DNA from 4 places in the Bacillus sp. ISL-47 genome. Region 3 is predicted to be linked to each of the others. Evidence: predicted binding sites of a transcription regulator. Region 3 holds the regulator's gene; each other region holds the start of a gene.

Region 1 (7,890 bases), on a different contig from region 3:
CTGTGCTTGTCCTGCGTGATACAACGGAAAGGCCTGAAGGGATCGAAGCGGGTACCCTAAAGCTTGCCGGTATTGAAGAACAGCCAATCTATGAACTGGCAACAGAGCTTTTAACTGACGGGACTGCTTACGAAAAAATGGCCAAAGCTGTAAATCCATACGGAGACGGCAATGCTTCCAAACGAATTTGTGAAGCCATCCGCTATCATTTTAAGCACACAACTGATCGTCCAGAAGAATATAAACCGCAAAACTAATCAAAGTGCACCTATTAAAATGACTGCCTCCAGCAGCGTTTGATAGGTGCATTTTTTATCGAAAAAAATACTAAAAGGGGAGGGGAGAGGAGGAAGAGAATCTGTAAAAATGAAATGGTTGAAATGTTGGTGGTTAGGTGGTTAATGGCGGTTAGGTTGTTTAAAGCGCAAATTCATGGTAATTAATAGTTTTTTAAGTTAAAAGTCTCTTTTATGCAGGAGCTGAAAAAGCTATGATAGAATATATAGAGATAGGAAGCGGTTTTACAAGTATAAATAGACGTGGTTAGTATGTTGGTGGTTGGATGGTTGGTAAAGGTTTTGAGTAAAAACGTTGATATAGCAGTGTTTTAGGACGAGTGAACGTATGAAGGTCTGTTGGAGTCATGGGGGAGTACTGTTAATTGTGGCCGATCCGATGGGTAATGGAAAAGCTGCAAAATGAAGCGTGGTGGTTTTGTTGGCGGTTAGGTGGTTGATTATGAACAGTACCCATCAATTGCCGGTTGATCCGCAATAAACCAAGAAAGGTGCTGAGGACGTTGGCAAATCAATATTTGACAATGAAGGAGCTCAAAGAAGCACTTCCGGAGATACCCGAAAATAGTTTAAAGCGTTATTTGCAGGAGCATGCAGAATACATAAATTTTAAAAAAGAACATAACCGCTATAAAATACAGGCTTCGGAAATTGAGAAGCTGAAATTAATTAGAAAATTATATTCTGATGGATTAAAGAAAGAAGAAGTAACCACCAAGCTTGAAGAAGCTGGATTCCCGGTCACCATTACAGTGGAGGATGAGGAAGAAAGCAGCAGCACATCGCTCATGAATGTGAATCATGAGCTTACGGATATGAAAAAGCTTGTCAGTTTTCTGGTTCAGCAAAATGAACAGTCCCGCCTTCAGCAAAATAAAATCAGGGAGCAAAACAAACAGCTCATCCATGAAGTTCAAGAGCTCAAACAGACGATTGACGATCTAAGACATGCCCAGGAACAAGGGAATGAGCAAGAAAGCGAAAAAGTCACTTCCCTTTATGAAAAGCTCATGCTAACGCAAAAATCTGTGGAAGAAGTGGCGAGTGCAGTGGAGGCTGAAAAAAGCAAAACCATCTGGCAAAAGCTATTTGGAAAGTAAAGGCAGGCAGGTTTTTAGAAATTTACGTTTAAACGGATAGCAACAGGGTATTGGCATAATGATTTAAATACCCGGGAGGTTGAAAAAATGAGAGCTTTGGCAGTAATAGAGGCAGTTTTGATTCTCTGGATCATCTTGTTGCTTGGATCACTAATGGGAACTTTAATGTCAGAAGGTCTTATTGCCTTGGTATTTAAGCTGGCAGAAGGCAAAGGCGTCGTCCTTACATTATTATTAATTTCTGCAACGCTAATAGACATGTGGAGAGATAAAAAGCGCGATCGTTTGATACAAAAAGGAAGGCTAGAACCGAACCAGTTATTTTAATACATATGAATAGTCGCAGCGCTTCATGATGGGCGGCGATTTTTATAAGTAAAACAAACACGCATACTCACCCTATAATCAGCCCACCCTAAAACAAAAAGAGGGTGGACTTTTTTATGAAAAAATTCTTGGTGATTTTTACAATCATGCTAACAATAGCAGGTCAAAATCCTGTTTCAGGCCGCACTCTTTCACACCCTCCTCTTCCGAAAGACTCACCTGATATCGAAAAGGTGGCCATTGTGGTCCTTAAAGAGGAAAAGGAAGAACTGGAAATAAAAAGGCTGATCGAGCGTCATCCGGATCTGCAAATAAGGTATGTATATAAACAGGCGCTAAATGGCTTTTCTGTTAAAGGGAAGCAGTCTGCTTTGGCTAGCCTGCTTAATCAAGAAGATGTTTCTGCTGTCTCCCCGGTTAATACTTATTTTGTTCATTCCGGAGATAATATCAAGCTGATTGGAGGCACAGCCGTCCGAGGGTTTTTTGATCAAAATAACCGGCGCCTGACAGGCAAGGATGTAAAAGTTGGCGTCATTGATACGGGCATTGATTATAATCACCCTGATTTAAGAAGAAGCTACGGGGGCGGCCATGACCTGGTTGATCAGGATAAGGATCCGATGGAAACGAAAGCAGCCGGGGGACAGGGTACACTGCACGGCACCCATGTTGCAGGCATCATTGCTGCGAATGGAAAAGTTCAAGGAGTAGCGCCAGAAGCAACGATTATCGCTTACCGTGCACTGGGGCCAGGCGGCAGCGGGACAACAGAACAGGTCATTGCGGCTATTGACCAGGCCATAAAGGACAAGGTGGATGTATTAAATCTTTCCTTAGGAAATAACGTAAACGGTCCAGATCTTCCAATCAGCCTTGCGCTTAATAAGGCAGTTGATAAGGGGATTACGGCAGTCACCTCCTCAGGCAACTCCGGTCCGAATATATGGACAGTTGGTTCACCGGGTACCGCTTCAAAAGCAATTTCTGTCGGCGCTTCAACTCCGACGATGAAGGTACCGATTCTTAACGCTGGCGGGCGAAGGATCAGGCTTGATCTTCTTCAAGGTTCAAAGGATTGGGAGTTCGACCGTTCCTATGAGATTGTATATGGGGGAATTGGACGCAAGGAAGAATTAAAAAGTGCTAATGGAAAGATTGTTTTAGTGGAAAGAGGCGAACTGACTTTTACGGATAAGGCGGTCAATGCACTGGAAGCTGGTGCGGAAGGGATTATTATTTTTAATAACACTAAGGGAAGATTCTTTGGCAATCTGGATAGTGGAGTTCCAATCCCTGTTGCGGCATTATCCAAGGAAGAAGGGGAAGAACTCAGAAAGATTACAGAAAAGAGAAAGCTCCTCGGCCGTACTTATATAATAGAAGAAAAGGATATTTTAGCTGATTTTAGCTCACGGGGACCTGTTACATCCACATGGGAAATCAAACCGGATGTAGTAGCTCCTGGTGTAGCAATCAATAGTACCATTCCGGGAGGATATCTCCCTTTACAAGGGACCAGCATGGCCGCTCCCCATGTCGCGGGGGCGTGCGCTATCCTGAAACAGGCTCATCCTGACTGGGGGCCTGAGAAAATTAAGGCTGCGCTGATGAATACGGCAAAGCCGCTTGTTAACAATGAGGGAAAACTGTATCGAACATACGAGCAGGGAGCCGGCAGGATTCAGCTGGAGAAAGCATTGCGAACGGAAACGGTTATCCATCCAGCCTCCCTGCAGTTCGGGAAATTCCAAATAGCAGACAGGCTGCATGAGCACAAGAGCTATGTAACGGTTGAAAACATAAGTAATAAAAACAAATCTTATTCATTTTCCATCCCGTATAAAGAACAGGGCATTAACTGGGAAATGCCAAGATCTTTTCAATTGAAGCCAGGCGAGAAAAAGAAGCTTGAAATTAAGATGTCGGTAGATCCTACATTATTGAAGAAAAAAATTTATGATGGAAGCTTAGTGATGTCAGCTGGAAGTGAAGAAATGAGAATCCCCTATCTCTATGTTCTGGAGGAACCAAATTATCCAAGGGTAATGGGATTTGGACTTGGAAAAGGGGACAAAGAGAAGACATATAGATATGAAGTATATTTGCCGGGCGGAGCAGAGGAATTCGGAATAGCGATGTTTGATTCGGAAAGCCTTCGCTTCATGGGATTTCTGGACTGGAAAAGGAATGTAGGCAAGGGGCAGCTTCTCCAGGAGATACCTGCTGACAAACTTCCTGGGCCCGGTTTGTATCTGGCCAAAGTGTTTGCTAAAAAGGCAGGCAAAGAAGATTGGATTGAGACTTATCTCTTTATCAGACCGGATGGACAGATAGGAGAACCGGAGCCTTCCGGACATAGCAGGGATTTAGTGAATGAATAGGCTGTGTATATCAATATTGGCTCACAGACCAACCGTGATTCGCTAAATCAACGGGTAAGTTTAACATAGTCAACATTAAAAAAACCGCAAAAATAGAGCGTTTTCAGGGGCGAAGCAGAAACTCGCTCCTTTTTCAATAGAATGGGAAAAATTAATTGTGATAAATATGTGAACATACCATATTTTTACCTTTTTGTTTGTGAACTTTTTCACTCCAAACGCATTGACATTGACAATGCCCTATTGTATGCTTACAAAGGGTAAAAGATGATAGGGTTTTCAAAATATTTGTGCAGACATATTTCCCACTTCTGCATGATGTAAATGTGATTAATTATGGCCTCAAAACCCACTTACCATTCTCTTAAGAGAGGATGCGTTTTTATGCGTCAAAAAGACCGCAACCCATTTAAGGCGATGGCCTTAATGTCCGCCATTCTTTCTCAATTAGTTGGTTCCACGCTCATTGGCATTTTCGCCGGAAGGTGGCTTGACAGCAAGGCAGGAACCGAGCCGTTATTCCTATTAATCGGCTTGTTCATTGGACTGGGCGCTGGGATTTACGCCATGCTTCGCTTAATCCAACATTTCTTCACAGGAGAATAAACATCATGCCGGAAATCAAAGCAATTTTTCAAAGACAGCGAAAGTACATATTCCTGTTATTGTCTGTATACGTTCTCGGCTGGGGTTTTACGCCTTATCAATCTGTTTTTCTCGGCTTGATCCTTGGTACAAGCCTAAGTCTGTTCAATTTGTGGCTGATGGCAAGAAAGACGCTGCAATTTGGAGAGGCAGTCGAGAGAGGCGAGAAGGTGCGCTCCCTTGGGACAGTATCCAGAATGGCTACGGCAGTTCTTGCTGTCATGATCGCTCTGGAGTACCCTGAAAAGCTGCATCTGCTCAGTGTTGTATTTGGATTAATGACATCCTATATTGTCATTATGATAGATTATTTTCTTCAATCTTTTCATTTACGTAAATAGCGGGAAGAGAGGTGAACACTATTGCATCATGAAGCTCCTATAGTAGAATTTTTAGGATTGAATTTTAACTTATCTAATGTACTGATGATTACAGTGGCAAGTGCTGTTGTATTCATTATTGCTTTGCTTTCCACCCGTCAGCTTGCCATGAAACCAGCGGGAATGCAGAACTTTTTCGAATGGATCATGGACTTTGTTAAGAATATCATTAACAGCACGATGGACTGGAAAACAGGCGGAAGATTCCATATTCTTGGATTAACCCTGATCATGTATATCTTTGTATCAAACATGCTCGGACTTCCGTTTGCGATCACTTATGATCACACTTTATGGTGGAAATCGCCAACAGCCGATCCGGTTATCACCTTAACTTTGGCGGCTATGGTTGTGGGGCTTTCGCATTACTATGGCGTCAAGCTAAAAGGAGTAGGAGAATACGGCCGGGAATTCTTCAGGCCAATGCCTTTCTTGTTCCCATTGAAAATCATTGAAGAGTTTGCAAACACTCTAACACTGGGACTTCGTCTTTACGGTAATATCTACGCAGGTGAAATCCTGCTGACATTGCTTGTCGGAGGGCTTGCACATGCAGGGGTAGGCGGTATGCTTGCAGCAATTCTGCCAACAATTGTATGGCAAGGATTCTCAATCTTTGTCGGATCTATCCAGGCATTCATTTTCTGTATGTTAACAATGGTTTATATGGCACACAAAGTGAGCCATGACCATTAATATATACCTGTTCATTTTATGAACAAAACATTTTAAACAAATAATTTTTTATACAATTTAAGGAGGAACTCAATAATGGGTCTTTTAGCAGCAGCAATTGCAATCGGTTTAGCAGCACTAGGTGCCGGTATCGGTAACGGTCTTATCGTATCTAAAACAGTAGAAGGTATGGCTCGCCAGCCAGAAGCTCGCGGTATGCTTCAAACAACAATGTTCATCGGGGTTGCGTTAGTAGAGGCTGTTCCGATCATTGGCGTTGTTATCGCGTTCATGGTTATCGGCGGTTAATTAATACTGTAAAAATTGTACAAAATGGCGAAGATCATTCTGTGAACCTTCGCCATTCCTTTATGTTTTTTTACCTGGAATCATAATTCGGATTCATGCATATGACTCCGTTTCATAAGTGAAACGACTCTTGAAGGGAGTGAATCGAGGGTGTTAACAAACAGTCTAGTATTAGGTGCTGCAGGCGGCGGTTTCAACGGCGGGGACGTTTTGTACCAGCTGGTTATGTTCATCATTTTGTTGGCATTGCTGAAAAAATTCGCTTGGGGTCCATTAATGGGCATTATGCAGCAGCGTGAAGAGCACATTGCAAGCGAAATCGAAGCGGCTGAACAAAGCCGTACAGAAGCAAAAAAGCTTTTGGAAGAGCAAAGAAATCTATTAAAAGAAGCACGTACAGAAGCACAAGGCCTTATCGAAAATGCAAAGAAACAAGGCGATGTGCAGCGTGAGGAGATCATTGCGGCTGCCCGCACTGAGTCTGATCGCATTAAGGAATCTGCTAAGCTTGAAATTGAGCAGCAGAAAGAACAAGCGGTTGCAGCTATTCGCGAGCAGGTCGCTTCATTGTCTGTCCTAATTGCTTCTAAAGTAATTGAGAAGGAATTAAGCGCAGCTGATCAAGAAAAGCTGATCAATGAATACATTCAAGAGGCGGGAGAAAAGCGATGAGCAACTCCACGGTAGCAAAGCGCTACGCGTTGGCTCTTTTCCAGCTTGCGAATGAACACCAGCTTCTTGACCAAATGGAAGAAGAGCTTCGTGCAGTGAAAGAAGTAGTAAACCATAACTCAGATTTAAAAGCAGTGTTAAAATCTCCAAAGCTTCCTATTGAGAAGAAGAAAGAGATTTTAAAAGGTGCATTTGCATCTGTGAACACTTTTGTACTAAATACGTTAATGATATTAATTGAACGCCACCGTGAAGATCATATCTCTGATGTGGCAGATCATTTTATAAGCCTTGCAAATGACAAGAAAGGGATTGCCGATGCGAAAGTCTACTCGGTTCGCCCTTTATCTGAAGCGGAAAAGGAAGCATTATCCGTATCATTTGCGGCTAAGGTTGGGAAGAAATCACTTCGTATTGACAATATAGTTGATACTAACTTGCTCGGCGGCATCAAGCTTCGAATCGGAAACCGGATTTTCGACGGCAGCTTGCGAGGAAAGCTAGAGCGTCTTGAACGTCAATTGTTAGGCTAAGATTCGTAGATAGGGGTGAAACTCATGAGCATCAATGCTGAAGAAATCAGTGCGCTGATAAAAAAGCAAATCGAAAACTATCAGTCGGAAATTCAAGTGAGTGATGTAGGTACGGTTATCTCTGTTGGTGACGGTATCGCACGTGCTCATGGCCTCGACAATGTCATGGCTGGAGAACTTGTTGAATTTTCAAACGGCGTTATGGGTATGGCACAAAACCTTGAAGAAAATAACGTCGGTATTATCATTTTAGGACCATTTACAGAAATCCGCGAAGGCGATGAAGTTCGCCGCACGGGCCGCATCATGGAGGTACCGGTTGGTGAGGAACTAATCGGCCGCGTGGTAAACCCTCTTGGACAGCCAGTAGATGGCATGGGACCAATTAACACAACAAAAACTCGTCCAATTGAAAGCGCGGCACCAGGTGTAATGGATCGTAAATCCGTACACGAGCCGCTTCAAACAGGTATCAAGGCGATCGACGCTCTTGTGCCAATCGGACGCGGACAGCGTGAGTTAATTATCGGTGACCGTCAAACAGGTAAAACATCTGTTGCAATCGATAC
Region 2 (7,890 bases), on a different contig from region 3:
GGTTTCGTTGGCAATATTCTTGACCTGGTCAATGGCATTTCCCATTGCTATGCCGTAGCCTGCATACTCAAGCATTTCCAGATCATTATCTTCATCGCCGAAAGCAATAATCCGCTCGGGCGGGATTTGGAAATAGTCAGATGCTTTTTGTAAACCGACAGCTTTATTAAGGCCGGATTTTACGATTTCAATTACATGCCAAGGTGCTGCCCAGCGTCTATGATCAATCACTTCTGCATGAACTTCGGATAAGTGGCTTCGAATGGATTTTACATGTTCTTCGTCTGTGTGGATTAGCATGCTGGTCGGATTATCATTGAGATAATTGCGCAAGTCACCAGTGGTGATATTGGGATCTCCAAATCCAAAAATATCCAATAGCTTTTCATCGTGATAGTGCAAGTAAACATCATCAATAACTTCCGCAACGATATTATGGATGGTATAGCTGTTAACGGCCTCAACAATCTCCTTCGCAACGCTCATTTGCAGGGGCGTATGGTAAATTCCCCAATTGCGGTCATTAGGATGATGGATATAGGCACCATTGAAATTTACAATTGGTGAAGTAAGCCCCATTTCCCGATAGTAAATCTCACTGGAGCGGAATGGCCTTCCAGTAGCAATCATGACTTCATGTCCTTGTTCACGGGCCTTTTGAATAACCATTTTTGTTTTTGATGATATAGTTTTATCATCTTTTAATAAAGTGCCATCCAGGTCTAGTGCAATTAAATGTTTTTCTGCCATAAGATCTCCTTTTATTATCTTGATTTCACAGAATAAGAAAGTATATTGACTCTTTATGCTGCTTTTCTAATAAGTGTAAAGGTTTGTGAAAAAAAAAGTCCACATGTTAAACTGAAAATATAGAAAGAATTTACAATCGAGTCAAGCTTCAGCTTTTACAGACATTATATATATATATGTTACCAATATTATATTATTTTTGTAAAAAAATTCACTTTGCCTAAATATTAAGGACGCAGTTATATACATGCAGTTATTATTATTAGGGGAATTGTTTGGGAGGAAGAGCTTTGGTTATTATAGAGAATAAGTACATTAACAAGATTCCTGTATTGGACTTGGCCAGACAGGAGTTAAGAAAGGCTCAACTGCCAGTTATCATTTTTGTCCATGGCTTTACAAGTGCAAAAGAACATAATCTTCATTACGCCTACTTGCTTGCAGAAAAAGGTTTCCGGGTAGTGCTGCCGGATACATTGTTTCACGGAGAAAGGGCAGCCGGGTTGTCAGGCAATGATCTAAATTTCAGATTATGGGATATTGTCCTCCATACTATAACTGAATTAAAAATCATTAAGGAAGCATATGTAGATGAAAAGCTTATTAAGCCTGAAAGAATAGGCCTTGTTGGAACCTCCATGGGCGGCATTGTTACATTAGGAGCGTTGACGCAATATGCCTGGGTTAAAGCCGCAGTCAGCCTTATGGGTATGCCTTACTATGAAAAGTTTGCCCAATGGCAGATGGATGAACTCCAAAAAAATAATATTGAAATTCCAATGAATGAGGAGGAAGTGACTGATCTGCTGAAAACCCTAAGAAAGCGGGATTTAAGCCTGCAACCTGAAAAACTGGGAAAAAGGCCCCTGATGTTCTGGCATGGCAAAAAGGATTCAGTTGTGCCATTTTCCTATACATATCATTTTTATGAAAGCATACAGCCCCTATACAACGATGCGCCTGAAAAACTTCGATTTATTACAGATGATAAGGCAGGACATAAAGTAAGCAATGAAGGGTTACTTGAAACAGTAAAATGGTTTGAAACACACCTATAACCAACTTTTTTTCAATTCGTTTAAATATTTGTTATGATAAACTAAAGTACAAAAGAAGGAGTGCTGTAAAATGGATCAGGATTTAAAAGATAGCATCATGGGTGCACTTGAGCTTGTTGTAGACCCTGAGCTTGGCATTGATATTGTTAACTTGGGCCTAGTATATGATGTAAAGATGGAAGAGGAAGGCAAGGCTGTTATCGATATGACCCTTACTTCCATGGGCTGCCCTTTGGCTGGAACGATTGTAGAGCAGGTTAAGTCAGCTTTGGCAGATATCCCTGAAGTTAAGGATACAGAAGTGAATATTGTCTGGAATCCGCCTTGGTCAAAAGACAGAATGTCACGCTATGCCAAAATTGCACTTGGCGTACAATAAAAGAAAATCTCCACAAAAACACAGCAGGCAGATGGCTTGCTGTTTTTTAAATTGATGAAAGGAAGATTTATATTCTTCTTCCTGATTCTAAATTGTTTGGAGCATGCAGGGTTAACGATCTATTCGGCTCTTTGTTCCAGTCCGGGGCTTTAAAATATAGGAACAGCGGCCATAATTGGTTGATGGCAGCAAGTATGGTGTTAACCAGCAGGAATAGCGATGGTAATCAGCTAAGGATATCAATTTTATCGTTAATCATGAGGAATAACTCCCCTAATCGGCTTACGGCTACGGTCACTAAACAACAAAATTAACTCTGATCTCATGCTTTAGGTGCTTATCAACAGATACGAATTTTGCCGGTAACCTTCTTCCGGCAGCACACAATTTTCTGGCGCATCTTTGTCACATCCCTGTCAAATTTCCCAAAAAGAACGTATATTTGTGAGAAAGTTCACTTATTAAAGCTTGTAATTACCCTATAATAACGATGCAAAGACAAAATATTGTTCAAGTTTAATGGCTTTATTTAGAATAGGCTGCCTGAAAAAGAGGCTGCTAAGGAGGCATCTATTATGGGATTCAGTAGAGATTTTAATAAAGACCCTTTTATTGTGATATGGGAATTAACAAGAGCTTGCCAGTTAAAATGCCTGCATTGCCGCGCGGAAGCTCAGTACAGAAGAGATCCGAGAGAGCTCTCCTTTGAAGAAGGAAAAGTATTGATCGATCAAATATATGAAATGAATAACCCTATGCTTGTATTCACCGGTGGAGATCCTTTAATGAGACAGGATGTATTCGAAATTGCGGAATATGCGGTGAAAAAAGGTGTCCGGGTTTCCATGACACCGAGTGCAACTCCAAATGTGACAAAAGAAGCAATTGAAAAAGCCAAAGAAGTAGGATTATCTCGCTGGGCGTTCAGCCTCGATGGCCCTAATGCGGAAATTCATGATCATTTCCGAGGTACATCAGGTTCCTTTGATTTAACGATTGAAAGGATAAAATATTTGCATGAATTGGAGATTCCAGTCCAAATCAATACGGTTATTTCCCGTTATAATATTGATTATCTTGAGGAAATGGCCAAGGTTGTAGAGGAATTGAAATGTGTTCTTTGGAGCGTATTTTTCCTAGTTCCGACAGGTCGGGGACAGGAAAAAGATATGATTTCTCCAGTTGAACCTGAAAAGGTGTTTACCTGGCTCTATGATTTGAGCAAAAGAGTGCCGTTTGACATAAAAACAACTGCTGCACAGCATTACCGCCGCGTGGTAATTCAGCAGAAAATGAAGGAAGCAAAAGCCCAAAACGAAGATATACAATATCTCGATGCACTCACACAGCAAGGCTTGACTGGTTCGATTGATGGTTTGGGCAGGGCGCCAAAAGGAGTAAACGACGGCAATGGATTTGTTTTCATTTCGCATATAGGCGATGTTTACCCGAGCGGACTTCTTCCTGTTAAAGCCGGCAATGTGAGGGAACAGCCTCTTGCCGAAATTTATAGAGAATCTCCAATTTTTAAAGATCTTAGAAATCCTGATAAATATAAAGGGAAATGCGGACAATGCGAGTTCCGTTATGTTTGTGGAGGCTCCAGGTCCCGAGCCTATGCCATGACTGGAGATTATTTGGAAAGTGAACCGTTCTGTGTGTATATTCCAAAAGCACTTAGGAAAAAAGTGAAAATCACATAAGAAGATAATAAAAAGAGTGCAGCTTAAGTTCTGCACTCTTATTCAATGCTGCAGTATATGGCGGGACAATTTTCACATCCAATTTCATTCTTTAAATATTGCAGATTCTTAACGACTATTTTTCCATCTAAACTGGTAATGATATCGTCTTTTTTTAACTCACTTAAAATCCGATTCGTACTTTCCCGTGAAGTACCGCAAAAATTGCCCAGCTCCTGATTTGTGAGGGGAAGGTCAATCAGGATTCCTTCGTCAACCTTGGATCCGTAGCTGTTGGTCATCCGAATAAGGGTGGAATATAGGGCGCCTTTTTTTCCGTTCAGGACAAGGTCCCTGAATTTTGTCTGTGTTTTGCGGAAATGGTCACTCATCCATTTCATAAATTCAAAAGCCAGGCTGCTGTTTTTAAAAATTTCTCTTTCCAGTACATCCTTTTTAATAACAGCGATTTCACCCGCCTCAAGCACTAAAGCATTTAACATATATTTAGGGGAGCTTGTAAAAAGAGTCAGTTCACCAATTATTTCATTTTCCCCGCATATTCTAAAGGTAAGCTCTCTTCCATCTGCGGTTATCTTGCTGATTTGAATTTTACCGGACAGAATGATATAGAGCTCATCAGCATCCATTCCTTCCTGAAAAATATATGAGCCTTTTTTTGTTTGGGTTTGCCGGTCAGCGAAATGTAGAAGCTCCTTAATTTCGATGGAATGGGTTGGTTTTATAGGTGTCTGTGTCATGCTAATCCTCCTTTTATAAAAAAATCTTTCTGTCTTTTTTCACAATAATACCATCTAAATAGTGAAAACATACCTGTTGTTTGTGTCTTAATTGTGGCATTTTTTTCTGTTTTTGAAAACGAAGGTTTATCTAGCCGTTGCAACCTCAAAAAAATTTCTTTAACCTGTTAACATTGGAAAAGTTTTATGTTCTAATAGTAAAAGCCCTTAATTTGAGGTGTTAGGTTATTTCTGTTATTTTAAGGGAAAGGTTAAAATATATATAAATCTAAGGATGAAACATAATAGACTTTAAATAGATGGAAAAATAAAGGAAGTCACTCTTTATATGGAGTTGAACGCAATGGCTAAAACAATCATAAAGGACCAATTGAATAGACCTTTGAGAGACCTGCGCATATCTGTAATTGACCGCTGTAATTTCCGCTGTCAATATTGTATGCCGGCTGACATTTTCGGGCCTGATTTTGCTTTTCTCCCTAAAAGCGAGCTGCTTAGTTATGAAGAGATTGAACGGCTTGGCAAAATCTTCGTAAGCCTTGGAGTAGAAAAAATCCGATTAACAGGCGGAGAACCTTTGATGAGAAAAGACTTGCCCAAACTAGTAAAAATGCTTTCGAACATTGAAGGGCTGAATGATATTGGGCTCACTACTAATGGTGTATTGCTCCCCAAACATGCCAAGGATCTGAAGGAAGCGGGACTAAAAAGGGTGAATATCAGCCTGGATAGCTTGGATGATGAACTGTTTGGAAAAATTAATGGACGCAATGTGGGTGTCAAACCCGTACTAAAAGGGATTGAGGCAGCGAAGGAAGCTGGGCTTGGCGTTAAACTAAATATGGTCGTAAAAAAAGGGCTTAACGATTCGGAAATTGTTCCAATGGCCAAGTTTTGCAAAGAAAACGGATTGCAGCTCCGTTTTATTGAATATATGGATGTCGGAAGCACAAACGGCTGGAAAATGGACGAAGTTGTCACCAAAAAAGAAATCTATGAAATTTTAAAGGAACATTATTTATTAGAACCAGTAGATCCGGATTACTTTGGAGAAGTTGCCAAGCGCTACCGATATAAGGGCACAGATGTTGATGTTGGATTTATTACCTCTGTCTCAGAATCCTTCTGTTCAAGCTGTACACGTTCTAGGCTTTCTGCAAATGGGCAAATCTTTACCTGTCTCTTTAATGGAGAAGGACACGATCTAAAGGAATTTATGAGAAAAGGCGCGAATGATGAAGAAATAACCGAGCGCATTGTTAACATTTGGAACGGCAGAAAAGACAGATATTCCGATGAACGTACGGAAGAAACGATAGCCAACCGAAAAAAAATTGAAATGTCCTATATAGGCGGGTGAATTATGATTGAAAAGGCCGGCTCTGCAAAATCAGGTTTTATAATCATAGCAGAGCCGATTTTATTATTAGGCTATGTTAAAGCTATTATCGGCTAGGCGTACGAAGCAAATAAAAAATCTGCAGCTGAAAGTTCTGCAGATTTTTTATTTGCATTAAATATATCGAGGGAACAGAATGTTATTTTCCAGGTGAACATGCATAAAAGTCTGTCCTTCCAGGTCTTCCAAGCGTTTATATACTAGGCGGTAAGATCCGCAGGCATCTGCTGGCGGTGCAAAATCAGAAGTAATATCCCGCAATTCTTTTAAGATTGCGCCAGCATGGTCATGTTCTTTTTCAAGTTCTTGTATATAGCTAATCATTTCTTCGCGATTTTCAACTGCAGGATCCTCGAGCTTTAGAAGCAATGGAAAAACAGTCTCTTCTTCCTTTGCAGTATGTTCAAGCAGCTCCTTCTTAAGTTCAAAAAATAATTCGTGTACTTTTAACAGCTCCTCATGCCCTCCGCCGTGTACTCTTGCAACTTTTGTAACATACGGGCTTAATAGTGTAAGCTCTTCCTCAAGCGGTCGATGGTATTGTTTGATGACGTGTTCAATAATTTCTTCGGAAGTACTTTCAGTCCAAACCTTTAAATCTTCTTTTTGGTTTTCTTTTTGAATTACCTCATTTAGTTCTTCCAAAAGCACTTGCATATCTGCAGATTGTTCAACAGCTGCTCGAAGCAATGGAATATTACCGCCACAGCAGAAATCAATACGATAGCGCTTAAACACATCGCTTGTCTTCGGGAATTCATTTACAATATCTTTTACGAGACGATCCTCTGTAAGTTGCATGGTCATTGATTGTTCCTCCTTTAATCTTATGAACTATATCTATAGAATAAAGGAAGATGAGAGGCAGTTTGGTGATGGGCATCACACTTGAAGGCTTTTTTTAATTTTTTTTCTGTAAAACCATACAGGCAAAGAAAGTCTCCATATGTGTGATGTTTGTCATGCAGGGACATTTCATGTACGTTTATAATAAAAGCTATGTTACTGCTTATTGTTGATTTTAGCACCTGTTGATTTCCGCTGCGGGCACTTGCTTTCCGCAGGGAGCGTTAGACCGCCTGCAGAAAAAGATAATCCCTAGGCTTAAATCAACAGGTAAGTTAAACAGGGCCATAGTAAAAGAAGCAGAAGAAGGGCATTTCCAGGCTTTTTTGAGAAATTCGTAATACATAGGAGTGATAGAATGTTGGAAAAAAGAACTCCCATTCCGGTCGGGGAAGCAGTTGAAAGAATAATGGCTTATCAAAAAAGCGGAAATATGGAGTATGTCTCCATTAATGATAGCTTTGGCCGCTTCCTTGCAGAGGATTTAAAGGCAACCAACGATGTCCCACATTTCGATCGATCCCCGTATGATGGGTTTGCGGTACGGTCAGCAGATACAAAGGAAGCCTCAACGGAAAATCCAGTGGAATTTGAAGTAGTGGACCATATTGGTGCGGGTCACGTTACTTCCAAACAAGTGGGCGCTTATCAAGCTGTTAGAATTATGACAGGTGCGCAAATGCCTGAAGAATGTGATGCCGTTGTCATGCTGGAATTGGCAAAAGCATATGAAAGAGACGGGAAACATTATATGTCCATCAAGCGGGCTTATAATCCTGGAGATAATGTTTCCTTTAAGGGAGAAGATGCCAAGGAAGGAGAGTCCCTGGTCAGAAAAGGCACAAGGATAAATCCTGGCATTCAGGCTATTCTTGCAACATTTGGATATGCTGAAGTTCCTGTTGCCAAAAAGCCTGTCATTGGGCTGTTTGCTACAGGTACGGAGCTTTTAGAGGTAGATGAGCCATTGGAGCCAGGAAAGATCAGGAACAGCAATGCCCACATGATTTCGGCA
Region 3 (7,890 bases):
CTGCAGGGGAGGCTTATGATAAGGTAGCAAGAACGTTAAGCCTGCCATATCCGGGAGGACCGCATATAGACAAGCTTGCACATGAGGGGAAGCCTACGATCAATTTGCCAAGGGCCTGGCTGGAAGAAGGGTCATATGACTTTAGCTTCAGCGGCTTAAAATCTGCAGTTATTAACACTGTCCACAATGCAGAACAGCGTGGGGAAGAAATTGTCCCTGAGAATCTTGCGGCAAGTTTTCAGGAAAGTGTAATAGATGTACTTGTAACGAAAACGCAAAGAGCTGTGGAGGAATATAAAGTTAAGCAGCTTCTGCTGGCAGGCGGTGTTGCAGCGAACAAAGGACTGCGTGCAGAATTGGAGGACAAGTTTGCCTGTAATCCGGATATAGAGCTCATTATCCCGCCGCTATCTTTATGCACAGATAATGCAGCCATGATTGCAGCAGCAGGCAGTATTTTATTTGAAAAGGGCATTCATTCCGGCTTAGATTTGAATGCAAATCCAGGGTTAGATATCGCTATCCACAACAATAAATAATATAGGTAAAAGTCCCCGGTAGCCCGGGGGCTTTTTTTGTGGATAAAATGCTCATTTTCTGAATTTTATGTGGATAATGGGGATAAATTACCGTGTTTCTGTGGATAATGTGGAAAACTCTGTGGAGACCGTATATAATCGACTTTTGTTTGTGGTTATCTTTGTGGATAATAAAAAAGACTGGTAGTGACTATCCTACCAGTCTAAAAGTTATGAATTTTCCTTCATTATTCATCTGCTAAAACTGTCCATTCATCCAATAGTTCTTCCAGTTTTGCTTTTAATTCATCCTTATCTTTTGTTATTTCCAATACTTTTTCGTGGTCTTGATAAACTTCCGGATCGCAGAGAAGCTGATCATAATCTTCGATTTTCTTTTCCAGCGCTTCTATCTGCTCTTCGATTTCATCCATTCTTCTTTTTCTTTGTCTTTCAAGCTTTTTTGCTTCCTTATCTAGCTGATAATTATTTTTTTCCTGTCTTGAAGGCTGTGCAGAATGATCATTGTTATTTTGATCAAATGCCTGCAGTTCTTCTTGCTCCTGCTTCTTTTCAACATAATAGTCGTAATCCCCAAGATATTCAGTTGCACCGCTGCTGGAAAGCTCTATCACCTTTGTGGTTATTCTGTTGATAAAATAACGGTCATGGGAAACGAAAAGTATAGTCCCCGGATAGTCAATTAAAGCATTTTCCAAGATTTCTTTGCTATCCAGATCAAGATGGTTTGTCGGCTCATCCAATATTAAGAAATTAGCTTTCTGCATCATCAGCTTTGCCAGAGCCAGGCGGGCTTTTTCGCCGCCGCTAAGAGTTGAGACAGTTTTAAGGACGTCATCACCGGAAAAAAGAAAATTGCCTAAGATCGTGCGAATTTCTTTTTCAGGCTTAAGCGGATATTCATCCCACAATTCGTTTAGGACTCGCTTATTACTGGTAAGCTCAGCCTGTTCCTGGTCATAGTATCCGATTGTTACATTGGATCCGTATTGTATATCCCCGGAAAGAGCCGATATCTTTTTCACAATCGTTTTCAGTAAAGTAGATTTGCCGATTCCATTTGGCCCTACAAGGGCAATGCTGTCTCCTCTGGCAAGTCGGAAGGAAATATTTTCAGAAACTTTATCTTCATATCCGACAGCCAGTGATTTTATATTTAAAACTTCATTGCCAGATTGCCTTTCAATATCAAAGCCAAACGATGCGGATTTCTCGTCTCCCAGCGGCCTGTCCATCACTTCCATTTTGGCAAGCTGTTTTCTCCGGCTTTGGGCTCGTTTGGTTGTTGAAGCCCGTGCAAGGTTGCGCTGGATAAAATCCTGAAGCTTTGAAATCTCTTCCTGCTGTTTTTCAAATTGCTTCATTTCCCGTTCAAAGTTTTCTGCTTTTTGGTCCAAATAGGAACTATAGTTTCCAGGATATTTACGGATTTGGTGCCTTGAAATTTCGTATACCTGGGAAACAACCTTATCGAGGAAATAACGGTCATGGGAAACAATTAGAATGGCACCGTCATAGCTCTGCAAGTATTGCTCCAGCCATGATAATGTTTCAATGTCCAGGTGGTTTGTCGGCTCGTCCAATATGAGAATATCGGGCTTTGTCAGCAAAAGTTTTCCAAGGGCAAGCCTTGTTCTTTGGCCGCCGCTTAAGGTTGAAATTTTCGTATTGTAGCCGAAAGAATTAAAGTTCAGCCCATGAAGAATGGAACGGATATCCGCTTCATACTGATAGCCGCCATTCTCTTTGAACTCTACCTGAAGTTTGTCATATTCCTTTAAGATTCGATCGTATGCATCAGAATTATTCATGGCTTCAGGGTCTGACATTTGTTCTTCAAGACGACGCAGCTGTTTTTCCTGTTTTTGCAAATGCTCAAACACTGTCAGCATCTCATCCCAAATGGAAAGGTCGGACTCAAGGCCCGTATTTTGAGCCAGGTATCCTATCGTTACTTCCTTAGGTTTTATAATGTCCCCGGAATCATACGCCATATGGCCGGCTATAATTTTTAAAAGGGTAGATTTCCCTGCTCCATTACGTCCTACAAGGGCAATTCGGTCCCTGGTTTGTACTTCAAGCTTTATATTCGTTAAAATAGGATCAGCAGCAAAGTTTTTCGATAGCTGATTTACTTGTAAAAGTATCATTTTTTTCACCTCTATAGTATAGAGTAAGTGTAACTTATTCATATATGTTCGGCAATAAAGGAGGCAGGCCTTTTATCCTGCAGGTGCTGAATGGAAATATTTTATACGAAAATAGTAAAGAAATATGTGAAGAAGCATACAAAGCCCGTACAAAGATGGGGAAAAATAGTGTATGATTTTGGAGAGAGGTGTTTTTTTATGGCGGATTTTACCCATTTTAATCAAGAAGGCAGAGCAAAAATGGTGGATGTCAGCGATAAGCCTGAAACAGCGCGGACAGCCATTGCCCAATCGAGTATAACTGTTAATAAGGAAATATATGAAAAGATTACATCTAATACCATGAAAAAAGGGGACGTGCTTTCGGTTGCACAGGTTGCCGGCATCATGGCAAGCAAGAAAACATGGGATATTATTCCAATGTGCCATCCGCTGCCGCTAACTGGCGTAGATATTTCTTTTTCATGGAAAACTGGGCAGGAAGAATATATTCTGTTCATCACTGCTTCTGTAAAGACGAAAGGAAATACAGGTGTGGAAATGGAAGCGTTAACAGCAGCTTCTGTTTGTGCTCTAACTGTTTATGACATGTGTAAAGCAGTAGACAAAGGAATGGTAATCGGACCAACCTTTTTGGTGGAAAAAACAGGCGGGAAAAACGGAGATTTTAAAAGAGACTAATACATCATAGGGACGGAGATGGACGAATGGCCAATGAACCAATGAAAATACCTCAAGCCACAGCTAAACGGCTTCCTTTATATTATCGTTTTCTCAAAAACCTCCACTCCTCGGGGAAACAAAGGGTTTCTTCAGCGGAACTAAGTGAAGCGGTTAAGGTGGATTCGGCAACAATTCGCCGGGACTTTTCTTATTTTGGTGCGTTAGGGAAAAAAGGTTACGGCTATAATGTAAATTATCTGCTATCCTTTTTTCGTAAAACCCTTGATCAGGATGAACTGACTAAAGTAGCATTGGTTGGAGTAGGTAATTTAGGGACGGCCTTTTTAAATTATAATTTTCTTAAGAATAATAATACCAAGATAGAAGTTGCTTTTGATGTGGACGAGAACAAGGTAGGAACGAAGATAGGGGATGTGCCTGTCTACCATATGGATGATCTGGTAAAGGTCATTGAAGAAAATGATATTCAGGTAGCCATCCTAACAGTACCGGCACCGCCTGCACAGGCGATTACAGATCGGATGGTTAAAGCCAAGATTAAAGGCATCCTGAATTTTACGCCAGCGAGACTGACTGTGCCTTCATCCATTCGGATTCACCATATTGACCTGGCTGTTGAATTGCAGTCACTGGTTTATTTCTTAAAAAATTATCCTGCAGAAACGTAATCCATCCTGCATTCCAATAGATAACAGTTGAAGATTGTAATGGATTCGCTATTATAGGTAAGGGGAGGTGTGCGGCAATGATGAATCTTGGACCTGGTAGCCTCATACTCATTATCTTGATTGCATTAGTGATATTTGGACCAAAAAAACTTCCGGAATTGGGAAGAGCAGCAGGGAATACATTACGTGAATTTAAAAACGCAGCAAAAGGCTTAGCGGACGATGACGATAAAAAAGATGCTAAGTAAGTTAGGATGAATAGATATGAGTCATAATGATATGACGATTTATGAACATATAGGCGAATTAAGAAAAAGGATAGTCATTTCCGTTATCTTTTTCTTTATCGCCGTGATATTTAGCTTTTTCCTGGCTGAACCGCTGATTGTTTATTTGCAAAAAGCGGATGAAGCGAAGGAATTGACGATGAATGCTTTCCGGTTAACAGACCCGGTTAAAGTTTATATGCAATTTGCTTTTCTGATCGCTTTTATTATTACATCACCCGTGATTTTATATCAGCTATGGGCCTTTATTAGCCCAGGATTATCTGACAAAGAGCGGAAAGTTACACTTAGCTATATACCCGTTTCTGTCATTTTGTTTGTCGGCGGAATCGCATTCGCTTATTTTATTTTATTTCCATTTGTAGTTGAGTTCATGACTTCCATTGCCAACCGGCTTGCCATCAATCAGGTAATCGGGATAAATGAATATTTTCAATTCCTTTTCCAGCTGACCATTCCATTTGGGGTGCTGTTCCAGCTTCCGGTTGTGGTCATGTTTTTAACAAGGCTGGGAATTGTCACACCAGCATATTTGGTGAAGATACGGAAATATGCTTACTTTGTATTAGTGGTCATAGCGGCTTTTATTACACCGCCGGATCTTTTATCCCATATGATGGTGACGATTCCGCTGCTGCTTTTATATGAAGTCAGTATTTTTATCTCTCGCATTTCCTATAAAAAAGTATTGGAAGCAGAGAAGCTTCAGGAAATTGAAAGTGAGCAATCATAAAAAATGAGCCTTATTGCGGGCTCATTTTTTGTTTTTTTTATTTTTCATTTTAAAATGGAAACCAACCATTCTCAGGCCGGTGCCAAGATCGAATGTGGCAATAATGATCAGAAAATAAGTAAAGAAACTCCATGCTTCTTCACGCTGTATATTCTGAATGGCTATAAAGGTAAAAAGGCATCCCAGCAGGATGTATACGATGCCTGAAAACAAAGGTGTGCTTCTCATCAAAATCCTCCAATAAAGTGAAAGCGAAACGATTTACTTCGCTGAGTGTTAGACTGCAATACAGCTGATAAAGCTTTGTACATTTTCCATTTCCTTCATCCACTTTTCCAAGTTTTCCTGATTAAGCTGAATGACTGCCACAAGAGTATTCATGGCAACGTGGGCAAAAATCGGTACAATTATCCGTTTTGTTTTTACATATAGGAAAGCAAAGGTAAAGCCCATGGCCGAATACAAAAGAATATGTTCAGGTTCAAAATGGGCGAGAGCAAAAATCACAGAACTGATTAGGGCAGATAGGAAGAAGTTAAATCGTTTATGGAGAGAACCGAAAATAATCTTCCTAAATACGATCTCTTCCAGGATGGGCCCCACTACTGAACTAATCAAGATTACGACAGGGGAGGCTTCTATGATCCGTATGATTTGCTGTGTATTTTCAGATCCCATTTCCACGCCAATCATGTTCTCAATGCTTGCAGCTGTAGCTTGAGCGATTAAAGCTAAAAATATGCCGCCAATTGCCCAGCCGACTGCGCTTGCTGCGGAAGAAGCATCTCTTTGTGCCAATCCCATTTTCATCTCTTTTCTCAATAAAAGAAGCGTAATGATCAATGTAATAGTGAAACTGATGACAAGCCAGTAGGCTACCGCCAGAATTTGCATGTTTTCGGGCTTCTGTCCGAGGAGATCTGCAAGTAAGAGGACCAGCGGAACGCCGAATAGACTTGAAAGCTGCATAGCAATATAGGCTATTAAAATAATCCAATATTCCTTCTTCAAAATGTTTACCCCTTAAAATTGATGGTTTTAAAACATGTACTAAAGCCATTTTACTCATAAAAAGGAGCCCGTTTCAAATTTCAGCGCTGCAGCAAAGGATTTTTTAGCTTACTGACTAAAAAGAAATCAAATGAAGCATACTTATGAGGTTGTTTGTGTCGAATTTTAGCGTCTTTTGGACGGTGCAAATTTTTTTAAAAAATTTAAGCTTCACCCTTGCAAATGGAAATGAGATTCATTAATATAATAATTGTGTTAGCACTCGATTAGGGAGAGTGCTAATAAATAAAAATATTTACATATTATTTGAGGAGGTTGTTTCACTTGTTAAAGCCACTAGGTGATCGAATTATTATCGAGCTTGTTGAAACTGAAGAAAAAACTGCAAGCGGCATCGTACTGCCGGACACTGCTAAAGAGAAACCTCAAGAAGGTAAGGTTGTAGCTGTGGGAACTGGCCGCGTTCTTGAAAATGGTGAGCGCGTTGCTCTTGAAGTTGCTGACGGCGACCGTATTATCTTCTCAAAATATGCTGGTACTGAAGTGAAGTACGAAGGCAAAGAATACTTAATTTTACGTGAAAACGATATTCTTGCTGTAATTGGCTAATAGCCGAAGTACGGTAGATTTTAAAACAGAAAAAGAGCTAAAAAAATTGAGGAGGTTTTATATAAATGGCTAAAGAGATTAAATTTAGTGAAGAAGCCCGCCGTGCGATGCTTCGCGGTGTAGATTCCCTTGCAAATGCAGTAAAAGTTACTCTTGGACCTAAAGGACGCAACGTGGTTCTCGAAAAAAAATTCGGTTCTCCATTAATCACTAATGATGGGGTTACAATCGCGAAAGAAATCGAATTAGAAGATGCTTTCGAAAATATGGGTGCGAAGCTTGTTGCTGAAGTTGCAAGCAAAACAAACGATGTTGCTGGTGACGGTACAACAACTGCAACAGTTCTTGCACAGGCTATGATCCGTGAAGGACTTAAGAACGTTACTGCAGGCGCTAACCCAATGGGTATCCGCAAAGGTATTGAAAAAGCGGTTGTTACCGCTGTTGAAGAGCTAAAAGCTATTTCAAAGCCAATTGAAAACAAGGAATCAATTGCTCAGGTTGCAGCAATTTCTGCTGCCGACAATGAAGTTGGCCAATTGATTGCTGAAGCTATGGAGCGCGTTGGCAACGACGGTGTTATCACAATTGAAGAATCTAAAGGATTCACTACTGAGCTTGATGTGGTAGAAGGTATGCAGTTTGACCGCGGATATGCTTCTCCATACATGGTAACAGATTCTGATAAGATGGAAGCGGTTCTTGAAAACCCTTATATCTTAATCACTGACAAGAAGATTACTAGCATCCAGGAAATCCTTCCTGTCCTTGAGCAGGTTGTACAGCAAGGCAAGCCATTATTGCTTGTAGCTGAGGATGTTGAAGGTGAAGCACTTGCTACATTGGTAGTTAACAAGCTTCGCGGAACTTTCAATGCAGTTGCTGTTAAAGCTCCTGGCTTTGGTGACCGCCGTAAGGCTATGTTAGAAGACATCGCGATTCTAACTGGCGGTGAAGTAATTACAGAAGAGCTTGGCCGCGACCTTAAGTCTGCTACAATCGACTCTTTAGGACGCGCTACTAAAGTAGTTGTTACAAAAGAAAACACTACAATCGTTGAAGGTGCTGGAGACAGCGCGCAAATCGGCGGACGTGTTAACCAGATCCGTACTCAAATGGAAGAAACAACTTCTGAATTTGACCGCGAAAAATTACAAGAGCGCCTAGCTAAGCTTGCTGGCGGTGTTGCAGTTGTTAAGGTTGGTGCTG
Region 4 (7,890 bases), on a different contig from region 3:
TGCCATATCCGTTTGTAATTCTTTAACTACTGGTTTGTCCTTGAACATGGTATAGCCGCCTCCTCCGGCAGCCCGGTAATTATTCATAACTACATCATACTTCGTATCTTCTTCAACAGGTCGGCCTTTATACTGAAGTTCTCTGATCCGGTCACCTGCCGCACGCGAGACATCAATCACATATTGAATCCCTTCCCACATATCATAATTATAATGCTGTGGCTTAGGAAATGAAAAGTCGGGATTTACGATAATTTGACCGTCTTCATCCAACTCAAAATAGGAAGCTGAACGCTCCAAAGCATCTTTAATATCCTTACCAGAAACTCTGAGTACACTCAAAGAGTTGGGATAAATATAGTTGGTGACAATCTCCCTCATCGTTACTTGATGGCTAAGCCCTGGTGCACCCTCATGAAACAAAGCAGTACAGGAAATATCTGCTCCTGCCGCTTCCATTTGGACCTTATTAATAAACTCTATAAGCGTATGCTCCTTTAACCGGGCCTGGAATATATCATTAATAAGCATATCCCCATTAATTTTTCCGATTACTGTTTCCAGCCATTTTTGCGTTTTGGATTCATAGTAGCCGGCTAGTTGAAGGATCTCCTCATCTGGCACAGCTTCATTTGCTGAAATTAGGGTTGATCGTTTCTCTTCAATAAGCCAGTCATTGTGTTTCTTTTTGAACTTAACAGTAACCTTCGCAAGAGCCTGGCCATTAAACCCAGGCTGGACAACTGCGACTCCGTTAATTTTTTCCCCTTCAAGAAAACGGTGCTGATGCCCAGTGATCAGCACATCAATCCCCGGCACTTCTGTACAAATCCGGTACGCTTCATTTTCTCCTGTTTGCTCTTCCGTCTTCACACCAGTGCTTAGATCCCTTTCAAACCCTCCATGATAAGATACAATAATCAGGTCCGGCTTTTCTTCTTCTTGAACATATGGGATCCATCTTTTCAAACTGGACACAGCTGATTCAAATGTTATATTTTCAATATGCTGCTTCTTCTCCCAATTTGGTATATATTGGGTTGTTACCCCAATAACTGCTGCTTTTAAGCCACTTTCAAATGTTTTTATTTTATAAGGCAGGCCAAAATAGGTTTCCTTTGTGGAGCTGTATAGAATATTGGCTGCCAGCCAGGGGAAATTGGATTCACTTACTGCTCTCGCGAGTATGCTCTTGCCATAATTAAATTCATGGTTACCAATGACAGCTGCATCATATTCCAGCTTATTTAATATTTGAATCATGGGGTTTTTTTGGCTGCTTAAGTAACGGGAATAATAATAAGTTAATGGTGTGCCCTGGATTAAATCTCCATTATCTATAAGGATTGAGATCTCGCACTGTTCCCTTTCTTTCTTTATAAGTGCTGCAAGCTTGCCCAATCCATGCTCTGCATTCTCTCCCGTACCATACAAATAAGGGTAGATATGGCCATGTATATCACTTGTAGCTAAAATAGACAGCATAATTTCAGCTTTCATCAAACCCCTCCTTACATATTAAAATATCATTATGAAGTCAGAAATAAACCTCTATCGGCACAAAATGGTATAATATTGATATTGCAGGATAGATGCAGACAAATCAACCTTAAAACTTTGGAGTTAAAAAAATGAAGAGTCGATACGGAAATTTATTTATATATGTAATTGTTGTTATTATCCCCACATTAATTGGCAGCTTTTTTTTCTTTATGGACGCTGTGAAGCAAAATGATGAAGATAGGCTTGAAGAAGCAAGATGGATTGGCTCCATTCATCAGAGGAGCTGGGACCAGTTTATTTCCGAGACAGTTACTACACTTGAGATGTTATCGCTGACTGCAGGCACAGTAAATACTAAACCTGAGAAACTGGAGCCTCTCCTGCAGCAGGCCCATCAAATGGATCCCCGATATGGTGGACTTTACCTTTTAAACACCAATGGAAGAGTGTTAACAGGATCAAACCAATTTTTAACGGACTCTTATTTATCTGATAAAGAATATATTAAAGAGGTTTCCAGAACGAAAGACATTGTTATTTCAAATAGCCAGGAAACTTTAATAAATGGACAAACAGTCATTGGCATCGGAAAGCCTGTAATAAATGAAGATGGTGAGCTTTTATCTATTATTGTCGCACATATGAGGGTAGACTACGTTCAAAATATCATGAGGCTGCTAACACCTGATGCAAAATTATCCGTACTGAATTCTGATGGGAAAACCATTATGGATATTAATATGGATGGAGAGTCCTCTTTTTCGAACCATAACAGCATTTCCATTCCGATAGAGAGGCTTCCATGGAGTGTGAAGGTTAAATTGCCAGCTAGAGATAGCTGGGAAATTATTAAGGAAGCAGTCCAATTTATACTGGTTATGTTAATAATCAGCCATATCCTGTTTCTCTTTATAAAATATTTAAAGCTGAAAAAGCAGGCTCAAAATGAAAAAAAAGAAAATGAGCTGCAAAAGCTTGAGCTGGTAGGCACATTGGCAGCCAGCACAGCCCATGAAATCAGAAATCCATTAACCGGGATAAAAGGGCTTATCCAGCTCTTAAGTGAGAAGTACACGAGCACGCAGGACCAATATTATTTTTCAGTAATTAACGATGAAATCAGCAGAATCAATGAAATTGTCAGTGAGTTTTTAATCCTTGGAAAACCGACAGCCCAAAAAACGGAAACACTTGACCTTCGGAATATCATAAAAGATTTAGAACCATTGATCATCTCTGAAGCAAACTTACACAATGTTTATTTCCAAACTTCTTTGCCGGATGACCCTCTGATGGTAAATTGTACGAAAGATCAAATGAAACAGGTTATACTGAATATTACAAAAAACGCTTTTGAATCAATGGAAAACGGCGGAGAACTGGTCATTAAACTGAACAGGCTTCCAACAAAGTGCCAACTGAAGATTATCGACACTGGTTCCGGAATTCCGGAGAATGAGATTGAAAAAATATTTAATCCGTTTTATACCTCGAAAGATACGGGAACCGGACTAGGGCTTGTTGTATGCAGGCGAATTCTCCAGTCTTTCGGAGGGGATATCTATATAACAAGCAAGGAAAACAAGGGAACACATGTCGATATCTTCTTGCCCCTGTACTCAAATAATGGGTAATGAAAAAAAGTTTAAAAAAGGTGCCTTCACAATTGTGATTGGCACCTTCTTTCTATCCGGCTTAATAGATCGATACTTTTCTATCAATCCTATTCTTTATGTCCTTAAGCATCAGCAAGAGATTTTCGTCTCTGTCCTCTGGTGCTATTTTTTTATAAAGAACTGAATAAAGTGTCACATCTCTTAATCTCAAAAATAAAGGCAGCTGGACTTCCCAATTCTCTGGAAGAGGGTTTTTCTCCTGATAACCCTTTAAAAAAGAATCTAGAAACAACTTGCCAAAAGCTTTCCTTTCCTCCACATTTTCTTCTTTGAAACGATATAAAAGGGTGTAATACAAAGGGATGGCAATATCAGAAGTGAACCAATGATAACAGCAGTCATCAAAATCAAAAATATGTATATCAGTTCCATCATAAAAAAAGTTTCCTGAATGGACATCTGTATGAATAAGGCCAAAGTTGTCCTTGTTTTTCGGAAGTACCAGCAGCTGCTTAAGAAGCTCTTTAGTATTATTTATAACCAATTTATCTGTTTCAGGGACATATTTCTCAACATCAAGAAGGTCCTCTTCATTCCATTGCGTACGGCGGGCTGATCTATATGGCGGATGATAGGTTTTTGTTGCTTTATGCATTTTTCCTATAGCCCTTCCCCAGGCTTCAAAAAGTTTCTCATTAAATTCGGGTGATGTGACTCTGATTGGCTTTCCTGGTGCTTTAGTAAAAACACTGGCATAAAAGAAGGAACCATCCTCTGCAGATACCGACTCTACAATTTTTTTATTATCTGATGGAAAAAACTTCGGAACATTTACGCCCTGCTGATTTAAGTAATTTACCCAGTCTGCTTCTGCTAACAGCTCCTCATGCTTGCGGTGAGAAGAGTGGGTAATCCTCAAAATATAAGGTTCTTCATTTCTATAAACCTCGTATACATAGTTTTCGAAATCACCAAGTTTTTTGTAATCCTTTTTATCTAATGAATAGGTAAGAAGAATCTTGCTAAGAATATCCCCAGTCATTAAATCCTCTACAGCTTTTTCCATCTAACCCCCTGCTTTCTTTTCAAACTATAAATATTCTAAATAATCCTAATTATATATTGCAAAGGCTCTTTTCGTATAGATGGTTGTTTTTGGACTATAAAGCTTGCCCGTTGATTTCCGCTCCAGTCACTCAAGCTGCCGCGGGGAGGAACAGAGCTCCTCGGCTTTTCACGCCCGCTTGGTCTCCCGCTCCCTCTCTTCTTGCAGGACACTGAATCAGCTGCTTCGAATAAACAAGAAAATGCGAATGCATTTTCGAGGATCAAGTGCCTTCCTCTCCAATCAACTCAGTAATTAAAACTAGTTTGTAAGCAACAAACTTTGTGAAAACAGCCATTACAAAAGATAAAATCAAAATAGCTATTTTTAAAGATTAAAGAATGAGGTACACTATATTTAGTTTCACGAAATTTTGTACAATTATTTAAAAAATAGGCTCTGTTAAACTTGCCTGTTGATTTCCACTCCAATCAACAATGAGCTTTACACAGCCTAAATATAAAGGAGTCCTGTCCTATGAGTACTTCCGCTGTTTCAGCACGTCCCTCTGCTCAGCCGCAGCAGGAAACGGCATATCGAATTCTATTTATCATCGGGCTTTGCCACCTTTTAAATGACTCAATCCAATCCGTTATTCCAGCCATGTTTCCCATATTGGAAAAATCAATGGGACTAACATTTTCTCAACTTGGGATGATTGCCTTTTCTTTAAATATGGTATCCTCCATTATGCAGCCAGTTATAGGAATAGCTACTGATAAAAAACCTGTACCCTTCGCTTTGCCAATCGGATTAACCTTTACTTTGTTTGGCGTTTTAGGGTTGGCATTTGCACCTAAGTATGAATGGGTTGTTATTTCCGTCTTGTTCATCGGGTTGGGTTCAGCAGTCTTTCATCCTGAAGGTTCAAGAGTAGCTTATATGGCAGCCGGCCCGCGCAGAGGCCTTGCACAATCCATCTATCAGGTTGGCGGAAATACCGGACAGGCTCTTGCACCTGTTATAACTGCGCTCATCCTTGTACCTCTTGGTCAAATGGGAGCCGCCTGGTTTACCATCGTTGCAGCCATTGCGGTAGGATTACTAATTTATATTGCATTCTGGTATACAGGGCGCCTTAAGCTTGAACGATCAACATTGAGCAAGAAAAACCCATCAGCTGCCAATTCAAACAAGAAGGTCTCTAAAGCTGTATGGGGAGCATTGGTACTCATTCTCTTTTTGATATTTGCCCGCTCCTGGTATATTTCAGGGATGACAAATTTCTATGCCTTTTATGCGATTGAAAAATATTCGTTTTCCATTGGGCAATCACAGCTCTTTTTATTCGCATTTTTAGTTTCAGGAGCGCTGGGAACCTTTTTCGGGGGTCCACTTGCAGATCGATTCGGCAAGAAGACAGTGATCTTTTTATCCATGATTCTCACTGTACCTCTCTCAATCCTGATTCCTTTTGTTCCATCTGCAGCTGCATTTATTTTACTGATACTCGGCGGGTTCGTTTTAATGTCCAGCTTTTCTGTCACGGTAGTCTATGCACAGGAATTGATCCCCGGTAAAATTGGCACCATGGCAGGCCTGACAGTTGGCCTGGCATTTGGAATGGGTGCAATCGGCTCCATTGTTCTAGGATATATTGCAGACACTTTTGGGCTCACTTATATGATCATATTCACCGGCTTTCTGCCTGTTTTGGGAATATTGACTTTATTGCTTCCTTCAGACAAAATCGTTTCTGATTGGAACTCATAAAATAGTAAAGGAGGGAACGTGTCCCTCCTTTTTATATTTCTTTTATTCTTTTGTATAACTCTTCTTTTTCCTCTTCTGATAGAAGATTTTCGGCCATAGGGAACAGGACACTTTCTTCCTTGGCAAAGTGCTGTGTCAGGGTATAGTATGCATTCTTAATCAGTCCTGCATTATAGGCCATTTCTTGTTCAGTCAGGTTTTCACATTTTTCCGCAGCTTCCATGTAAGCTTTTATATAACCTTTAGCCTGGTCATGCTCATACTCCATAACAGCTATAGGCCCAGTTCCTTTCCCGAGGTACTGCTCCATCATACGAAAGAGCACTCCTTCTTCCCTGGCTGAATGAGGGTCAAGTTCTTCTGTAAAAGTTTGTACTTTTACAATCAACTCTTTAAAAAGACCCTTGTCAGGAACTTCTTCAATTTTTAAGGAAAGCTGAAGCAATTCCTCAAGCATATTCAGCAGTGGAGGATGCTCCTCTTTTAACTGTTTTAAACCTTTACTAAGAATAACAGGACCGTTTCCCATCATTGCGCTCATACAGCCTTCCATTCTAATAACCCCTCCTAAGTTTGATACATACAGTATAAAAGGCAATAAAAGTTTATGTTGTGATAGCCATCACAGGGAATAAAAATATCGGTTCTAAGTTTTCTAAAAATTTTAACAATTTAAGTGCAATATTTTACTTTGATGCCATATAATAAAAATAAGATATTAGTTGTAACAGGTCTCATACTTAGCTATATACTTTCGTTGATTTACGGAAGCTAAACACCCCTAAACAATTGATTAAAAAATCGTTAGGAGGGATTTTATATGTATCAGCCAAACTATATTGATTTTTACCAAAAGTCGCTTATTCCAGCCGAATCATCTGACCCACCCCTTTCAGCTGGCCATACCCATTGGCTTATCGCGCTTGAAGGTCAGCTGAAGGAAGAAGAAAAAGAATTCTACTGCTGGAAGGTTACAGTCTATCCATCCAATTCCGAAGGCAGTTTTTCCTGGAACCAGGAACTATATGCTTCACCGCTGTACGAATGCATCCATCAAGCATTCAATCATGCCAAAGAACTCGAGAGCAATGTTAAAGACGCACAGCTAGGTTTTTTAAAAAGAAAAGAGAAAATTAGCTAACCTCTATATTAATTCCCCTTCATGCTTTATCTTTTTTTACCTTCAAATGTGAAATAACATACATATAGGTATTAACTACCTCTTCTATTGAAAATTTTCCTGACTGACAAATATATTATATTAGCGAAAGATTGATCGAATTATGGGCAGATATATTAATACGTTTGCCTTCAAAAAGCAACAAACTTTCCAAAACAGCCTTAACATAGCAAAAAAAGAGCCTAGATTTTCTCTAAGCTCTCAAGATTATAGGGGGTCAACTGTAAAAGTTCGACCATTTTTAGTTTAACAGTTTCTAATAGAAAAATTAAGATACTAAAGCACTATTACTTAAAAGCTTTAACGCGGTAATATGAATAATCCTTTTGCGAAGTCAAAAATAATACTACTTTCATACAATAGGTAGCAGTACTCCCCAACCGCTTAGCTTTATTAGTTGATCAGGCGTCCAAGTATTGGCTCCCATGCTAAAAGAATTTCTTCATTGCTTACACCCAACTTTTATAACGTTATATGGTGTATTTTAAAGCTTTAATAGTTTGGATATAGCTTGTTAACATTTTGTTAATAAATTGGGGCTACAATAATCATGTACCGAAGAAAGATCCCTTTTTATTTACCCCCCCTTTTAACCGGCCTTTATGAAGGGTCGGTTTTTTATATTCTTTTTAATAGGCTGTTTTCGTAAAGTTTGTTGCTTTTTAAACAAGTATTGTAGAGAGGTTGATTTCCGCTCCAGGCTGCTCAGCGAACGCGGGGTGGGCGGTGAGCCTCCTCGGCGCGCTGCGCCTATGGGGTCTCACCTGTCCCAC

Evidence for each region. Region 3 encodes Rex, which represses fermentation and respiration genes when NADH is low (regulators of the CRP and FNR family bind a similar motif). Its sites were predicted from a motif close to TTGTGAAATATTTCACAA; they were not measured.
Region 1: J7I93_RS10580 (AtpZ/AtpI family protein) is a predicted target of Rex. The motif match lies at 4,305-4,322, and genes of this name have one in related genera.
Region 2: J7I93_RS12550 (TIGR04053 family radical SAM/SPASM domain-containing protein) is a predicted target of Rex. The motif match lies at 2,630-2,647, and genes of this name have one in related genera.
Region 4: J7I93_RS06320 (hemerythrin domain-containing protein) is a predicted target of Rex. The motif match lies at 6,591-6,608, and genes of this name have one in related genera.

What each region holds. Positions count from the first base shown of each region.
Region 1 covers NZ_JAGGQS010000027.1:7,912-15,801, reverse strand. Annotated here, with positions in the region: gene wecB (non-hydrolyzing UDP-N-acetylglucosamine 2-epimerase) at 1-257, shown strand, start outside; gene J7I93_RS10595 (hypothetical protein) at 800-1,396, shown strand; gene J7I93_RS10590 (hypothetical protein) at 1,484-1,723, shown strand; gene J7I93_RS10585 (S8 family serine peptidase) at 1,840-4,107, shown strand; gene J7I93_RS10580 (AtpZ/AtpI family protein) at 4,492-4,713, shown strand; gene J7I93_RS10575 (ATP synthase subunit I) at 4,719-5,093, shown strand; gene atpB (F0F1 ATP synthase subunit A) at 5,115-5,828, shown strand; gene atpE (F0F1 ATP synthase subunit C) at 5,904-6,116, shown strand; gene J7I93_RS10560 (F0F1 ATP synthase subunit B) at 6,267-6,788, shown strand; gene J7I93_RS10555 (F0F1 ATP synthase subunit delta) at 6,785-7,321, shown strand; gene atpA (F0F1 ATP synthase subunit alpha) at 7,346-7,890, shown strand, end outside.
Region 2 covers NZ_JAGGQS010000035.1:114,506-122,395, forward strand. Annotated here, with positions in the region: gene J7I93_RS12535 (Cof-type HAD-IIB family hydrolase) at 1-750, opposite strand, end outside; gene J7I93_RS12540 (alpha/beta fold hydrolase) at 1,041-1,808, shown strand; gene J7I93_RS12545 (metal-sulfur cluster assembly factor) at 1,879-2,187, shown strand; gene J7I93_RS12550 (TIGR04053 family radical SAM/SPASM domain-containing protein) at 2,763-3,890, shown strand; gene J7I93_RS12555 (Crp/Fnr family transcriptional regulator) at 3,929-4,630, opposite strand; gene moaA (GTP 3',8-cyclase MoaA) at 4,974-5,990, shown strand; gene ric (iron-sulfur cluster repair di-iron protein) at 6,144-6,836, opposite strand; gene J7I93_RS12570 (molybdopterin molybdotransferase MoeA) at 7,234-7,890, shown strand, end outside.
Region 3 covers NZ_JAGGQS010000074.1:558-8,447, reverse strand. Annotated here, with positions in the region: gene tsaD (tRNA (adenosine(37)-N6)-threonylcarbamoyltransferase complex transferase subunit TsaD) at 1-539, shown strand, start outside; gene J7I93_RS22595 (ABC-F family ATP-binding cassette domain-containing protein) at 767-2,689, opposite strand; gene moaC (cyclic pyranopterin monophosphate synthase MoaC) at 2,888-3,370, shown strand; gene J7I93_RS22585 (redox-sensing transcriptional repressor Rex) at 3,397-4,041, shown strand; gene tatA (twin-arginine translocase TatA/TatE family subunit) at 4,119-4,289, shown strand; gene tatC (twin-arginine translocase subunit TatC) at 4,306-5,061, shown strand; gene J7I93_RS22570 (DUF4305 domain-containing protein) at 5,083-5,289, opposite strand; gene J7I93_RS22565 (CPBP family intramembrane glutamic endopeptidase) at 5,338-6,072, opposite strand; gene groES (co-chaperone GroES) at 6,397-6,681, shown strand; gene groL (chaperonin GroEL) at 6,747-7,890, shown strand, end outside.
Region 4 covers NZ_JAGGQS010000019.1:169-8,058, reverse strand. Annotated here, with positions in the region: gene J7I93_RS06340 (bifunctional metallophosphatase/5'-nucleotidase) at 1-1,500, opposite strand, end outside; gene J7I93_RS06335 (ATP-binding protein) at 1,632-3,137, shown strand; gene J7I93_RS06330 (phosphotransferase enzyme family protein) at 3,199-4,185, opposite strand; gene J7I93_RS06325 (MFS transporter) at 4,702-5,937, shown strand; gene J7I93_RS06320 (hemerythrin domain-containing protein) at 5,969-6,490, opposite strand; gene J7I93_RS06315 (hypothetical protein) at 6,758-7,078, shown strand.